Regions from separate parts of the Streptomyces sp. NBC_01707 genome, predicted to be linked through region 3. Evidence: riboswitches for the same ligand, from Rfam matches in the RefSeq annotation. Region 3 holds a riboswitch; each other region holds the start of a gene.

Region 1 (3,370 bases), 5.2 Mb from region 3:
GGGTGCTCGACGTCACCGCGGAGGAGGTCCAGGCGGCTGCCAGGGCCCAGCTTCACCCCGACAACCGGGCGGTACTCGTCTACGAGCCGGTCGAGCCGGCCGAGTCCACCGACGGGGCGGCCGCCGACGAGACGGACGCCGACACCGACGCGCACGAAGGGGCGGACAAGTGACCGACGCTGCCGCGACTGGAGTATCGATGGAGTACCACCCGCAGCCGGCCCCGGGCACGGCCAGGCCCTGGGCCTTCCCCGCCCCCGAGCGCGGCGCCCTGCCCAACGGGCTCACGGTGCTGCGCTGCCACCGCCCCGGCCAGCAGGTCATCGCGGTCGAGATCTACCTCGTCGCCCCGCTGGACGCCGAACCCGAGGGCCTCGACGGTGTGGCCACGATCATGGCGCGGGCGCTGTCCGAAGGCACCGACAAGCACTCCGCGGAGGAGTTCGCAGCCGAGCTGGAGCGCTGCGGGGCCACTCTCGACGCGCACGCCGACCACCCCGGCGTCCGGGTCTCCCTCGAGGTCCCGGTCTCCCGGCTGGCCAAGGCGCTCGGTCTGGTCGCCGAGGCGCTGCGGGCACCCGCGTTCTCCGACAGCGAGATCGAGCGGCTGGTACGCAACCGGCTCGACGAGATCCCGCACGAGCAGGCCAACCCCGCCCGCCGCGCCGCAAAGCAGCTCTCCAAGGAGCTCTTCCCGGCCACCGCGCGGATGTCGCGCCCGCGCCAGGGCACCGAGGAGACGGTGGAGCGGATCGACTCCGCGGCCGTCCGCAGCTTCTACGAGGCGCATGTGCGCCCGTCCACCGCGACCGCCGTGGTCGTCGGTGACCTCACGGGCATCGATCTGGAGGCGTTGCTCGCCGACACCGTGGGCGACTGGTCCGGGAACAGTGCCGAGCACCGGCCGGCCCCGCCGATCACCGCCGACGACACCGGCCGGGTGGTCATCGTCGACCGTCCCGGAGCCGTGCAGACCCAGCTGCTGATCGGCCGGATCGGCGCCGACCGGCACGACAGCGTGTGGCCGGCCCAGGTCCTCGGCACGTACTGCCTGGGCGGCACGCTCACCTCCCGGCTGGACCGGGTGCTGCGTGAGGAGAAGGGCTACACGTACGGCGTGCGGGCCTTCGCGCAGGTCCTGCGGTCGTCGGCGCCGGACTCCGCCTCCGGGGCGACGGGCGCCGCGATGCTGGCCATCAGCGGTTCGGTGGACACGGAGTCCACCGGACCGGCGCTCGGCGACCTGTGGACGGTCCTCCGGACGCTGGCGGCCGAGGGCCTGACCGACGCCGAGCGCGAGACGGCGGTGCAGAACCTCGTGGGTGTCGCCCCGCTGAAGTTCGAGACGGCGGCCTCGGTCGCGGGCACGCTCGCCGACCAGGTCGAGCAGCATCTCCCGGACGACTACCAGGCGCAGCTGTACGCCCGTCTCGCCGAGACCGGCACGGTCGAGGCGACCGCGGCGGTGGTCAGCGCCTTCCCGGTGGACCGTCTGGTCACGATCCTCGTCGGCGACGCCGCGCAGATCGAGGAGCCGGTCCGGGCGCTGGGCATCGGTGAGGTGTCGGTCGTCACCGGCTGACGAATCGGATAGCCCATAGCGAGACAGAGGGAGACCCCGCGAGCCGATTCTCGCCGGGGTCTTCCCCTTTGTCCGTATTGCCCGATAACTGCCTGTGTGCCCTGTGGGATGTGCTACAAAGCGCCCTGTCCGTTTGGTGAATGAAAGTCCCCCCGCTTAGCGTCGGCAGCGCTGTCCGTCACCCGTATGCCGCATCCGCGGCGCCGGGCAGCTATCGCCGAGTCCCCGTCAGGCGCGAGCCTGGGGAGCCGGGGACCCACGCAGTCCCTGGGGTGAATCGGATGCCTGCGCGCCTCTTCAGGGGCCCGCGGATCCGTAGGAGACCTTCCTGCTCCGAACCCGTCAGCTAACCCGGTAGGCGAGAAGGAAGGAAAGGACCAGCCACCTCATGGCGTTCACCCGCCCCACCGGGAAGCACCGTGCCCCGAACCGTCTGACGCGCAAGAGCGCGCAGGTAACCGGCATCGCAGCTCTGGCCACCACCGGCGTCATCGGTGGGCTGGCCTCTCCGGCGCTCGCCGCCGGCACCGAAGCCCCCTCCGTCAGCGAGACCGGCCTGAACCAGGTCATCGCCATCGAGGGCACCCTCGCCGAGCAGGTGGCCACCCAGGCCGACGTGCAGAAGCACCAGGCCGAGGTCGCCGCCAAGGTGAAGGCTGCCGCGAAGGCGAAGGCCGATGCCAAGGCGAAGGCCGAAGCGAACGCCAAGGCCGCAGCCAAGGCCAAGGCCGAAGCCCGCGCGAAGGCGGCCCGTGAGATGAAGGCGCGCGCCGCCCGTTCCGCCGAGCGCACCCGCCTCGGTGCCTTCCAGCTCCCGGTCGCCGGTTCGTACGTCACCACCGGCTACAAGTCCAGTGGCTCCCTCTGGTCCTCCGGCCGCCACTCGGGCATCGACTTCCATGCCGCCTCCGGCAGCTCCGTCGTCGCCGTCGGCGCCGGCACGGTCGTCGAGGCCGGCTGGGGCGGCGCGTACGGCAACAACATCGTGCTCCGGATGACGGACGGCACGTACACCCAGTACGGCCATCTGTCGTCGATCGGTGTGTCGGTCGGCCAGAGCGTCGGCGCGGGCCAGCGGATCGGTTTCTCCGGCTCGACCGGCAACTCCACCGGACCGCACCTCCACTTCGAGGCCCGGACCACGCCGTCGTACGGCTCCGACATGGACCCCGTCGCGTACCTGCGCGCCCACGGCGTCACCGTCTGACCGACGCGGCACCGCCGAAGGCCCCGGCTTCCCGCCGGGGCCTTCGGCGTACCCGCACCGGCCCCCGCCGGAGACGCTCGCCGAACCGTCTTCGGACCAAAAGATATTCATGGATTTCGACCCGGCGTCGGAAATGCAGCCGCATTGCAATAGAGTCACAGAACAGGCGTCGATCGGCCGCGTTTCGCGGGGATTAAGGCGGAGGTTCGGACATGCGCATTCCGGCGCATTCGGTATGCACGGCAATCCGTGACGACATCGTCTCCGGTGTCTTCGAACGCGGCAGCAGACTCACCGAGGAACTGCTCGCACGCCGTTACGGGGTCTCCCGGGTCCCGGTACGGGAAGCGCTGCGCACCCTGGAGTCCGAGGGTTTCGTGGTCACCCGCCGGCACGCCGGCGCCTGTGTCGCCGAGCCCACCGAGCAGGAGGCCGCCGACCTGCTGGAGGTCCGGATGCTGCTGGAGCCACTGGGTGCGGCCCGTGCCGCGCAGCGCCGCACCGAGGCGCACCTCAAGGTTCTCCGTGGCCTGGTCAGGCTCGGTCAGGAGCGGGCCAGACGGGGTGAGGGCGAGGATCTG
Region 2 (3,370 bases), 430 kb from region 3:
AGGCTCGCGGCGACGGCCCAGAGCAAGGCCCGATGGCGGAATCTTCGATGAATCGTTGGCATGCGCATGGAAAGAGATCATCAGGCATCTGGATCCTCGGCGGAAGGGGTACGTCGTTCGGATCTGGGGGCAACCGGGCCGGGGGGCCAAGGGTTGGCGGTGGGGTCGGAGTCGTACTCCTGTCCGCAACCGGTACGGCTTTCTGTTTGCATCGAACATGGTGGATCTGGAGGGCATCTGATCAGAGTTCAGGTGACATCGGCTGATTCAATCGATTCGGAATGGAACGTGTCCCGACTCCGTCACGAGGCGCCTGATGCGCAACGTAATTCTTGCCGGGCCGATTCGATTGCGAGGGCCGCGCAAGGTGGTGACACATCAGATGTCGATGGGTGCACGCGAGCTCATACCGACGTGCGGGGGACGACTCGACATGACGTTTCGTGCGATGAATCGGTCGAGTTGGGCAGGATTGTGGGTGGCAGGAATGGAGCGATGGAATGTTCGCCCTCGACTCCGTTGCCCCTTCTCCTCTTCCAGCGATCGCAGTATCAACGTAAGGCGACGAGCGGGGCGTTGCCCCATTTCTCCGGAGGAGGCGTGCGCACCACTGGTTCCGACGCTCAGGACGAGGCCGGATTCGCATGAGCAGCCGAGGATTTGACTGTCGTCAACGGCTGTTCCGCAAGGATGAGCAATGGGCTCGCCGCATTGCTTCGGCCTGCCGTGTGACCGATTCCTGAATCCTCCCCGAACCGGACGGGTCCGAGGGGTACTCGTTTGAAGAGGGCGAAGAGAGGGCGCGTGCGGGGCGCGCCCGCATCGCCGAGAGGCTGGAGAAGATCTATCCGGCAGCCTTCGGAGGCTACGTCGGGTTCATCCGGCCCGACCGTCTCGGCCGCCGGCTGAGCGATGGCGATCATGCCGCGTACCGTCCGGACGGCCGGTACGCGGCAAGGCGGTGGCCGGGCGACGATCGCGCGGCGAGAGCGGCACGGTGATCAGCGCCGCGGGCTCTCCATCGCCACGACTTCCCTCGTGCTGCCGGACGGTCCCGGGAGGTCGGCGGGCATCTCTGCGCACTGTGGCGGCCGCGCCGACGGCGTACGGCACCTCCTGCGCCCGCCGGGACCGCCGTTCTGCGCCCGCCGGGACCGCCGTTCTGCGCCCGCCGGGACCGCCGTTCTGCGCCCGCCGGGACCGCCGTTCTGCCTGCGCCTGCGCGCCCGGGCCGGTGGGCGACCACTGGTGCGCCGCGGCTGGCGGAGCACGTCACGCGCGCTGCGGCATCCGCTCTCACCTCACGCGGAGGACGGCTTTCCCGACGAGTCGAAGGCCCCTCACCCGCCCACCGATGTCTTAAATGTCGGAATTTTGGCAATCGAGGGGAATGGCGGCCTTTGCTGATGAATGCATGACTCGCACGACTCGAGCTCTGCCTGCCGGGCAAATCGCCCTTTTCGGGCCTAGTGGCGAGAGTCACTTTCCGGGCCCGCGGATGCGACGGCGTACCGCTCGGTTCCCTGCCACGCCAAGAAATTTGGCTTCGCGGGCGGGTGTGGAGTGCGGATAATTCCCCGACTCGATCTTGTAAATGAATTGTGATCGAAAAGTGGGGGCTTGTTCAGGTCGGAGTTTCTCGCTTACGGTCACCGTCAATCCGGATGGAACGCCTAATCCTGCCGCCATCCGGTAATCCGACCACTCACGTACGGCAGGAGCGGGGGACCCAGGTAAGCAGCCGATCCGGTTTCTGGAACGGCTAGGGGTGAAGTCGTATTCCCATACGGCCAGGCAACTCCAGCCTGAACCCGACAGCTCACCTCGTAGGCGACGGAGAGGAATGCGCCATGCCCGCAACGGGTAACCACCGTCGTCGTAAGTCCGGTTCGCTGACTCGCGGTTTCATCACCGTGACCGCGGGCGGAGCCGCTCTCGCACTTCCTGTGATCGGTGCGACCACTGCTTCGGCAGCGCCGGTGCAGTCCGTCGCCACCGTCGCAAAGACCGTGGCGCCCGCTGCGGCCCCTGCCAAGGGAATTGCCGCCGCGAAGGCCACGCCCTCCGTCTATTCCGTGATAGCCGGTGACACGCTTTACAAGATCGCCGTCGGGCACGCGGTGAGTGGCGGCTGGCAGCAGCTGTACCAGGACAATCGCGAGGTCATCGGAGCCGACCCCGCCGTGATCCACCCGGGCATGAAGCTGACCATCGGCGCCAAGGCCGCGGCGCCTGCCGAGACCAAGCCGGCCGCGAGCCCTTCCACTCCTGCCCCCGCCGGGACCGTGACGTACACGAACGACCTCGACGGCTGGATCAAGGAGTCGCTGGCCGTCATGGCGCAGCACGGCATCCCCGGCAGCTACGACGGTATCCACCGCAACATCATCCGCGAGTCGTCGGGCAACCCCAAGGCCATCAACAACTGGGACTCGAACGCCGCCAAGGGCACGCCGTCCAAGGGGCTCCTGCAGGTCATCGACCCCACGTTCAAGGCCTACCACGTGTCCGGTACGTCGATGGACATCTACGACCCGGTCGCCAACATCACGGCTGCGTGCAACTACGCCGCGGCCAAGTACGGTTCGATCGACAACGTGTTCGGGGCGTACTGACACCCGGTCGTGTTGATGCCGGTCGAGGTGTGACGGGTGGCGAGGGTCCGACAGGGCCTCGCCACCCGTTCCCGTTCTCTGCCCGATCGGGGGCATGGCCCGGTTACGACCGAAACTCCGGTGTCGTCGTGGTGATCCCGGGAGGCGCCTCCGGGGCGGGACCCGGTCTGCTTGCTCAAGACGGTCCGTGGTGTCGAAGATCGTCTGCAGGTCGTCCCGCGATGCTTCGTCGGCGGGGCGATCGCGAACTGGTGGCCGGGGCGGGCCGACTGTGCGCTGATGCATGGCGTGCCCCGGTCGGGCGCAAGTTACTCAAGGGTATGTAGTGACTTGCCACGCAAACGGCAGTAGAACCAGTTTCACTCTGTCGAGAGTGAGGCGTGTCACATGAGTGACTCTACCATGCATGATGAAGGCCCCAAGGGCGTTTCCCGTCGAAGATTCCTCACAGGAACTGGTTCTATTTTAGGCGCCGTGGCCCTCGCGGGTCACAGCACCCCGGCTCAGGCCGGGGCCGGCTCCGCAGCCGCTCCGATCGACTCCGGGGCCCATGTCCCGGCCCTCGTGATCGGCACCGGGTACGGCGGATCCGTCGCCGCTCTGCGTCTCGCCCAGTCGGGCGTCGACGTGCACATGATCGAAATGGGCATGGCCTGGGACACCGCCGGCCCGGACGGCAAGATCTTCGCCAACACGACCTCCCCGGACAGTCGGTCGTACTGGCTGCGCACCAGGACCAAGCAGCCGCTCAGCAA
Region 3 (3,370 bases):
TCCAGACCGTAGGCATCCAGCAGTCGGCTCACATCGGCCGGTTTCACACCGCTGGTACCGGTCTCGATCCGGCTCACCTTCGACTGATGCCAGCCGAGCAGCTGTGCAGCGTCACGACTCGTCAGTCCGGACGTGTGGCGCAGACTCCGCAGCTCCTCCCCGAGCTTGCGGCGGCGCACCGTGGGACCGTGCTGCATGCGCGGCCTCCCTCCCTCTCGTGCCGAGGGGCCATCTTGCCGCCCATGTGCGTTATTCCGGGCCATAGTTCACCGCTTCGAGCGACAGATATATGCATATCTTGGTGGATCGCCGTCACGGAGGGCCGGATCAGTGGCAGTCTGGCGCGAAGCGCATCCCGGGTCGATCGCGGGTCGGTCCGGGCGGGAAAAGGACGGCTCGCCATGGCAGACCATCAAGAAGCACGTGTCACTCTGCCGAGCGAGCCGCTCTCGGTCTCCTCGGCCCGGAGATACGTGGCGGAAGTGCTCGCCGACTGGGGTCTCCCCGATGACACGGAGACTGCCGACACCATCCGGCTCATCGTCTCCGAGCTCACCACCAACGCCGTCCAGCACACCTTCGGCCAGTCGCCCACCTTCACGGTGGACCTGCGGCTGGAGCGGGAGGAACAGCTGCATCTCGGGGTGACGGACAGTCACCCCCGCTGGCCCCAGCGACTGCCCGCTGCCGTGCGGCAGGACAACGGGCGCGGCATGGTGATCATTCGCTGCCTGGCCAAGGAGTGCGGGGGACGGCTCACGGTCACGCCGACCGCCGAAGGGGGCAAGACCGTCTGGATCGAGCTCCCCTGGACGTTCCCCGTCCAGACCTGACCACCGTCCTCGCAGACCCTGACTCATGCCCGGCCCGGCCCGGACGTCGCGTCGCCGGTGGCGGTAGCGATGGCGTCGTCGGCCGTCGCCGTGCATGGTCACTGAGCGGCCCTCCCGAAGCCGTCGCGCGGCAGTGCGCACAGCGTCGCGGCCGGCCCACTCGCCGAGGTGCGCCACAGCGATGGTCCGCCGGACAGGCGCGGTTTCCCCGTCGCGTGGACGGGTGCGTCGGCGCCATCGCGGCGACCGTCTCAGGCACCACCGCCGTGCCGATCCCCGCATCGACCGGGGCGCAGGTCGGCCCTGGACCGGTACCCGCACACCAATGGCGGATGTCACCCCCCCCGCCTCGGCCGGAGTGTTCTCCACTCCGCGGCGGGGTGTACGTCCTCCACCTCGGGATCAGCGCTCTGCACGCGGCGCCGCGCCGCACCACGGACGGGGCTCCGACGCGGGGCGGGCCGGTGGGCCTTCCGTGACCGGATCAGGACGCGTGCTGCGCCGAGGGCGGCTGCGGCGCGCAGCGCGCACCGCGCCGGGGACGGTGCTGGCCACCGGCACCCTGCTGCCCCGGGCCGACGGAGGTGACCGGCCACCTGAAAGGCGGAGGACGCGGAGGTCAGCGGACCCGTCCGTACCAGACACTCCGCGTCCAGATCTTCTCCAGCCGCACCACGGAACCGGTCTTCGGCGAGTGCCAGATTCTGCCCCTACCGGCGTAGATCCCTACGTGGTAGACGCCGCGCCCCCAGTGGAAGAAGACCAGATCGCCACGGCGTCGCTGCGAGGCCGAGATGTGCCGGGTCTTGTTGTACTGCTGCTGGGCCGTGCGGGGGAGCTTCTTGCCCACCCTTTTGAACACGTACATCGTCAGACCCGAACAGTCGAAGCGGTGGGGGCCTGTGGCCCCGTACCGGTACGGCGATCCCTTCTTCGACGCGGCGATGTTGAGCGCCTTCGTGGAATGAGCCGCGGCCTGGGCTTCGACCACAGCGCCGGGGGCGATCACGGAGCCGCCGACGGCGGCGAGCGTCAGAACCGTGGCGGTGCCGGCCCGGGTGAGCAGAGACGGGACATGAACCTGCGCAGTCATGCGCAACCCTTCGTCAGCCGCCTGTGAAGGATGACCTGTCGGGTTCGGGCTGGCGAAGTTGCCCGGCCGCACTCGGCGGCTTCACCCCGAGGGTCGACCGGATGTCCGGTCGACCCGTTGTGCTCGGGTCCTCCACTCCTGCCGATCCACCTCTGTCGACCAGGCATCCGGGCGGCGGCAGGACTCGGCGTCCGCCCGAACCGCCCCGCCGCGGTGGCGGGGGCTTGTCGTCCCACGGATCTTGACTCACCGAGTGCCGGATTTCCTAGGATTCACTGCGATATGGAAGTTTCGTCGTGATTGACCCGTACGGGTGGGTACAGTCGCACCGTGAACCCGGCCGGTCTCCCCGACCGGTCCCGTACCAGCGGCGGAATGGCAGACTCCGTTCACCGGCCACTCCGGGGGCGCAAGTTGAACAATCCCTCGCGCGGGGGACCTCCTACGCCGAACGAGCGAGGAATTTTGATCAGGCCGCCGGGCGTGTCGCGGAAGGGAGTTGATCAACTCGTCTGGGCAGGGGGCACGGTGACCCGTCGGGCCCGTCGTTCCCCGTCCAACACGCGGAGCGCTCGCGCCAAGGTGGCGGCGTGGATCTGCGCTTCACCGCGCTCGTGCATCGACGCGAGTGCGTTCCGCAGGGCGACGGCCCGCGAGGCGAGTGCCTGCGCGGCGCGCAGCGCGCCGTAGGTGTCGCTGCCGTGTGCGGGGTTGATCCGCCCCAACTGGTCGAGCACTTCCAGATAACAGTCGATGAACTCGGCCTCGGCGCGCGTCAGTGCGGGCAGCGGCGGGAACTCCGGTGGCTGCATCGGGTGTTCACCTCGCGGCGTTCGGCGGGAGCGACTTCTTGCGGTTCTCCAGAACGTGGTCCACCAGGCCGTACGCCTTGGCGCCCGGGGCGTCGAGGATGAGATCGCGCTCGATGTCCGCGGCGATCCGCTCGGCAGTTCGCCCGGTGTGACGGGCCAGCAGGCGGGTGAGCTGCTCACGGATGCGGATCAGTTCCCGTGCCTCGATCTCCAGATCGGACGGCTGGCCCTGCAGCGCCTCGGGAAGCGCGGGCTGCTGCACGACGACCCTGGCACCGGGGAGGGCGTGCCGCCGGCCGGGGGCGCCCGCGGCGAGCAGCAGGGCCGCGCTGGAACCGGCCTGTCCGAGGCAGAAGGTCTCCACCTCGCAGGTGAGGTACTCCATCGTGTCGTAGATCGCCGCCATGGCGTCGAACGATCCGCCGGGGGAGTTGATGTAGAGGGAGATGGGCCGGTCGGGTGCCGCGTGTTCCAGGTACATGAACTGCGCGATCAGGTCGGTGGCGGCGGTGTCGTCGACCGGAGTGCCGAGGAAGACGATCCGCTCGGCGAGCAGCTTGGAGTACGGGTCGAGGGTGCGGGTCCCGTCGGTCGTGCGTTCGGTGAACTCGGGCAGTACGTAACGGGCGGCA
Region 4 (3,370 bases), 6.1 Mb from region 3:
GAGTTCCGTCATCAGCTGGTGCTCAATCTGGCCCGGACCGATGTGCGGAACCATCTGTGGGAACAGCTCGACTCACTGCTTTCCAGCGCCCCGATCGACTATGTGAAATGGGACTTCAACCGCTGCTTCACCGATGCGGGGTGGCCGGGCGAGGAGTATCCGCAGAAGCTCTGGATCGAGCATGTGGATGCGCTGTACGCGCTGATCGACCGGCTGCGGGCGGCTCACCCCGGTGTCGCTTTCGAGTCCTGCTCGGGCGGCGGTGGCAGGATCGATCTGGGCATCCTCGCCCGTACCGACCAGGTGTGGACCTCCGACAACACCGACCCGCTGGACCGGCTCGCCATCCAGGAGGGCTTCGGGCAGATCCATCCGGCTCGAGTGATGGCCGCCTGGGTGACCGACAGTCCGAATGTCCAGCTCAACGGCAGGGTGAGCTCGCTGCGCTTCCGGTTCGTGAGCGCGATGGCCGGGGTGCTCGGGGTCGGCGGAGACCTCACCGAGTGGAGCGACGAGGAGCTGGCCGAGGCCCGGGGCTGGGTGGACCTGTACAAGGAGATCCGCCCGGTGGTGCAGCACGGTGCGCTGTACCGGCTGCGTGCGCCGCGTGGCGGGCTCGGCGCCGTGCAGTACACACGCGGTGACGAGACCGTCGTGCTCATGTGGCTGGAGACACAGAGGTACGGGGAGCTGCCGCCGGTCCTGCGGCTGCGTGGGCTCGACCCCACGGCGACCTACACCTGTTCGGACACCGGGGCCGTCCACCACGGTTCCGTGCTGCTGCATCAGGGGCTGCACACCGGCCTGCGGGGGGATCTGGACGCGAAGGTGCTGAGGCTCCGCCGCGGATGATGTTCATGACATGTCCGTATTGAGGCATTTAGTCGAACATGCCCTGATTCAGCGGTAGATGAGGGGCCTTTCGTGAGCGGGATCATATCTGTGACGGTGTGTGCTGGTGCGGGGGGCGGGGATTCCGTGCACCGCGCGGAAAGCCAAGATCCTTAATCCACGGAGTGTGACCGGAATTCCGCGCCGATTTCCTGGCGCGGATTCCGGCACGCAACCGATGGCTTGTTCTGCTCGTCCTCACTCGTTTACGGTCACCGTCAATCCGGACGGACCGCCTAATCCTGCCGCCGACCGGAATTCGCATCCACTCATCGTGTGGCAGGAGCGGGGGAACCAGGTAAGCCGCCGACCGGAGAAATCCGGCCGGCTCGGGGTGAAGTCGCACCTCATGCGACCGGGCATCTCCAGCCCGAACCCGACAGCTCACCTCGTAGGCGCCGGAGAGGAAATTCTTCATGCCCATATCGGGTAAGCACCGTCGTCCGAAGTCCAGCACCATCGCTCGTGGCGTTGCCGCCGTCGGCGCCGGCGGGGCCGTCATCGCCCTCCCGCTGCTCGGTGCCACCGGTGCCCACGCCGCGGAGCAGGCCGCCCCCGCCGCGCACTCCGCCGCCGCTCCGGCCGCCCCGGTCGCGAAGAAGCAGTCCGAGACCCGGACGTACTCCGTCGTCGCCGGCGACTACCTGTCGAAGATCGCCTCCGACAACAAGGTCGAGGGTGGCTGGGAGAAGCTGTACCAGGACAACCGTGAGGTCATCGGCGGCAACCCGAGCCTGATCCACCCGGGCATGAAGCTGACCCTCGGCGGCCCTGCCGCGGCCACCGGCACCACGCCGGCCGCCCCGGCTCCGTCGAAGGCTCCGGCGGTCACCAAGCCCGCGCCCGCCCAGAGCAGCAGCTCCGGCTACGTCGCCCCGGTTCCGGGCAAGCACACCACCAACTACCGTGCCTCCGGTGCCAACTGGTCCAGTGGCAGCCACACCGGCATCGACTTCCCGGTCTCCACCGGCACCAGCGTGAAGGCGATCACCTCCGGCACCGTCGTCACTGCCGGCTGGGGTGGCGCGTACGGCAACGAGGTCGTCGTCAAGCACGCCGACGGCCACTACTCGCAGTACGGCCACCTGTCCGCGCTCTCCGTCTCGGTGGGTCAGACCCTCTCGACCGGCCAGCAGATCGGCCTCTCCGGTGCCACCGGCAACGTCACCGGCCCGCACCTCCACTTCGAGGTCCGCACCGGTCCCGCGTACGGCTCGGACATCGACCCTGTCGCCTTCCTGGCGTCGCACGGAATCTCCGTCTGATCTGATCCGATCAGGCCTGATCCGAACGGCTTGTTGAAGGGGCGGTGCGCGGCGGCGCACCGCCCCTTCGCTTATTCCCTCTTTACCAAAACCTGACCGGGTGGTCTATCTCACCTCCCGTCAACCCCTTATTACGGTCGCGTAGGTCACATTCGGCAGTGCAGGATGTGCCCTTGTGGCAGACGATTCGAGAAAAAATCAACGTGGCGTCAACAACCGGCATGGCGCCATCGGGTCGTACGCAGCGATTGGCGACAGCTTCACCGAGGGGGTCGGTGACCCCGGCCCGGACGGAACCTTCGTCGGCTGGGCGGACCGTTTCGCCGTACTCCTCGCGGACCAGCTCCCCGACCCCGACGCGGCGACGAACACCGGTTCCGCCGGTTCGGCTCACGGGAACTTCCGTTACGCCAATCTCGCCGTACGCGGACGCCTCCTCGACCAGATAGTCGAGGAACAGGTGCCGCGCGCCAAGCAGCTCGCCCCCGACCTGGTGAGCTTCTGCGCGGGCGGCAATGACATCATCCGGCCCGGCACCGACCCCGACGACGTGGCCGAGCGGTTCGAGCGCGCGGTCGCCGACCTGACACGGTCGGTCGGCACCGTCATGGTCACGACCGGCTTCGACACCCGCGGCGTTCCCGTACTGCGCCATCTGCGCGGCAAGATCGCCACCTACACCGCCCATGTGCGGTCCATCGCCGACCGCTACGACTGCCCGGTCCTCGACCTGTGGTCGCTGCGGTCCGTGCAGGACAGGCGCGCCTGGGACGACGACCGGCTCCACCTGTCGGCCGAGGGACACACCCGGGTCGCGCTGCGCGCCGCCCAGGTCCTCGGCCTCGATGTGCCGGCCGACCCCGACCAGGAGTGGCCGCCGCAGGCACAGCGCGGCACGCTCGAGGTACGGCGCGACGACATCCACTGGGCCCGCGAATATCTGGTGCCCTGGATCGGGCGGCGGCTGCGCGGCGAGTCCTCCGGTGACCACGTCGAGGCGAAGCGCCCCGACCTGTTGCCGCTGTGACCGGCGCGGTGTCCTCTTCGGCCGGACGGGCGCGCTCGCAGCGACCCGTCCGGTTCGATCAGGCTCGTCCGCCGACCGGGAACAACGGCAGCAACGCTTGATCCCGGTGAGCCGGTACGCCCGCCGGCTCGGCCGGTATGCGTTCCAGCACCCCGCCCGCGAAGACGTCGTACAGCGGCAGCGTCTC

What was found. Region 3 has a riboswitch for cyclic di-AMP ahead of OG963_RS36755 (C40 family peptidase). Riboswitches for the same ligand answer to the same signal wherever they lie in the genome.
Region 1: linked by a shared signal. The riboswitch ahead of OG963_RS13255 (M23 family metallopeptidase) and the one ahead of OG963_RS36755 (C40 family peptidase) in region 3 are both predicted to bind cyclic di-AMP.
Region 2: linked by a shared signal. The riboswitch ahead of OG963_RS38595 (transglycosylase SLT domain-containing protein) and the one ahead of OG963_RS36755 (C40 family peptidase) in region 3 are both predicted to bind cyclic di-AMP.
Region 4: linked by a shared signal. The riboswitch ahead of OG963_RS09360 (LysM peptidoglycan-binding domain-containing M23 family metallopeptidase) and the one ahead of OG963_RS36755 (C40 family peptidase) in region 3 are both predicted to bind cyclic di-AMP.

Annotation. Positions count from the first base shown of each region.
Region 1 is NZ_CP109190.1:2,970,525-2,973,894, reverse strand. Features, by position in the region: gene OG963_RS13265 (pitrilysin family protein) at 1-173, shown strand, start outside; gene OG963_RS13260 (pitrilysin family protein) at 200-1,582, shown strand; cyclic di-AMP (ydaO/yuaA leader) riboswitch at 1,788-1,958, shown strand; gene OG963_RS13255 (M23 family metallopeptidase) at 1,971-2,789, shown strand; gene OG963_RS13250 (GntR family transcriptional regulator) at 3,002-3,370, shown strand, end outside.
Region 2 is NZ_CP109190.1:8,625,409-8,628,778, forward strand. Features, by position in the region: gene dacB (D-alanyl-D-alanine carboxypeptidase/D-alanyl-D-alanine-endopeptidase) at 1-68, opposite strand, end outside; cyclic di-AMP (ydaO/yuaA leader) riboswitch at 1,661-1,846, shown strand; gene OG963_RS38595 (transglycosylase SLT domain-containing protein) at 1,851-2,615, shown strand; gene OG963_RS38600 (GMC oxidoreductase) at 3,003-3,370, shown strand, end outside.
Region 3 is NZ_CP109190.1:8,195,851-8,199,220, forward strand. Features, by position in the region: gene OG963_RS36745 (helix-turn-helix transcriptional regulator) at 1-197, opposite strand, end outside; gene OG963_RS36750 (ATP-binding protein) at 402-833, shown strand; gene OG963_RS36755 (C40 family peptidase) at 1,453-1,926, opposite strand; cyclic di-AMP (ydaO/yuaA leader) riboswitch at 1,930-2,126, opposite strand; gene OG963_RS36760 (hypothetical protein) at 2,430-2,738, opposite strand; gene OG963_RS36765 (ATP-dependent Clp protease proteolytic subunit) at 2,746-3,370, opposite strand, start outside.
Region 4 is NZ_CP109190.1:2,048,849-2,052,218, reverse strand. Features, by position in the region: gene OG963_RS09365 (alpha-galactosidase) at 1-852, shown strand, start outside; cyclic di-AMP (ydaO/yuaA leader) riboswitch at 1,148-1,304, shown strand; gene OG963_RS09360 (LysM peptidoglycan-binding domain-containing M23 family metallopeptidase) at 1,308-2,156, shown strand; gene OG963_RS09355 (SGNH/GDSL hydrolase family protein) at 2,332-3,183, shown strand; gene OG963_RS09350 (STM4011 family radical SAM protein) at 3,242-3,370, opposite strand, start outside.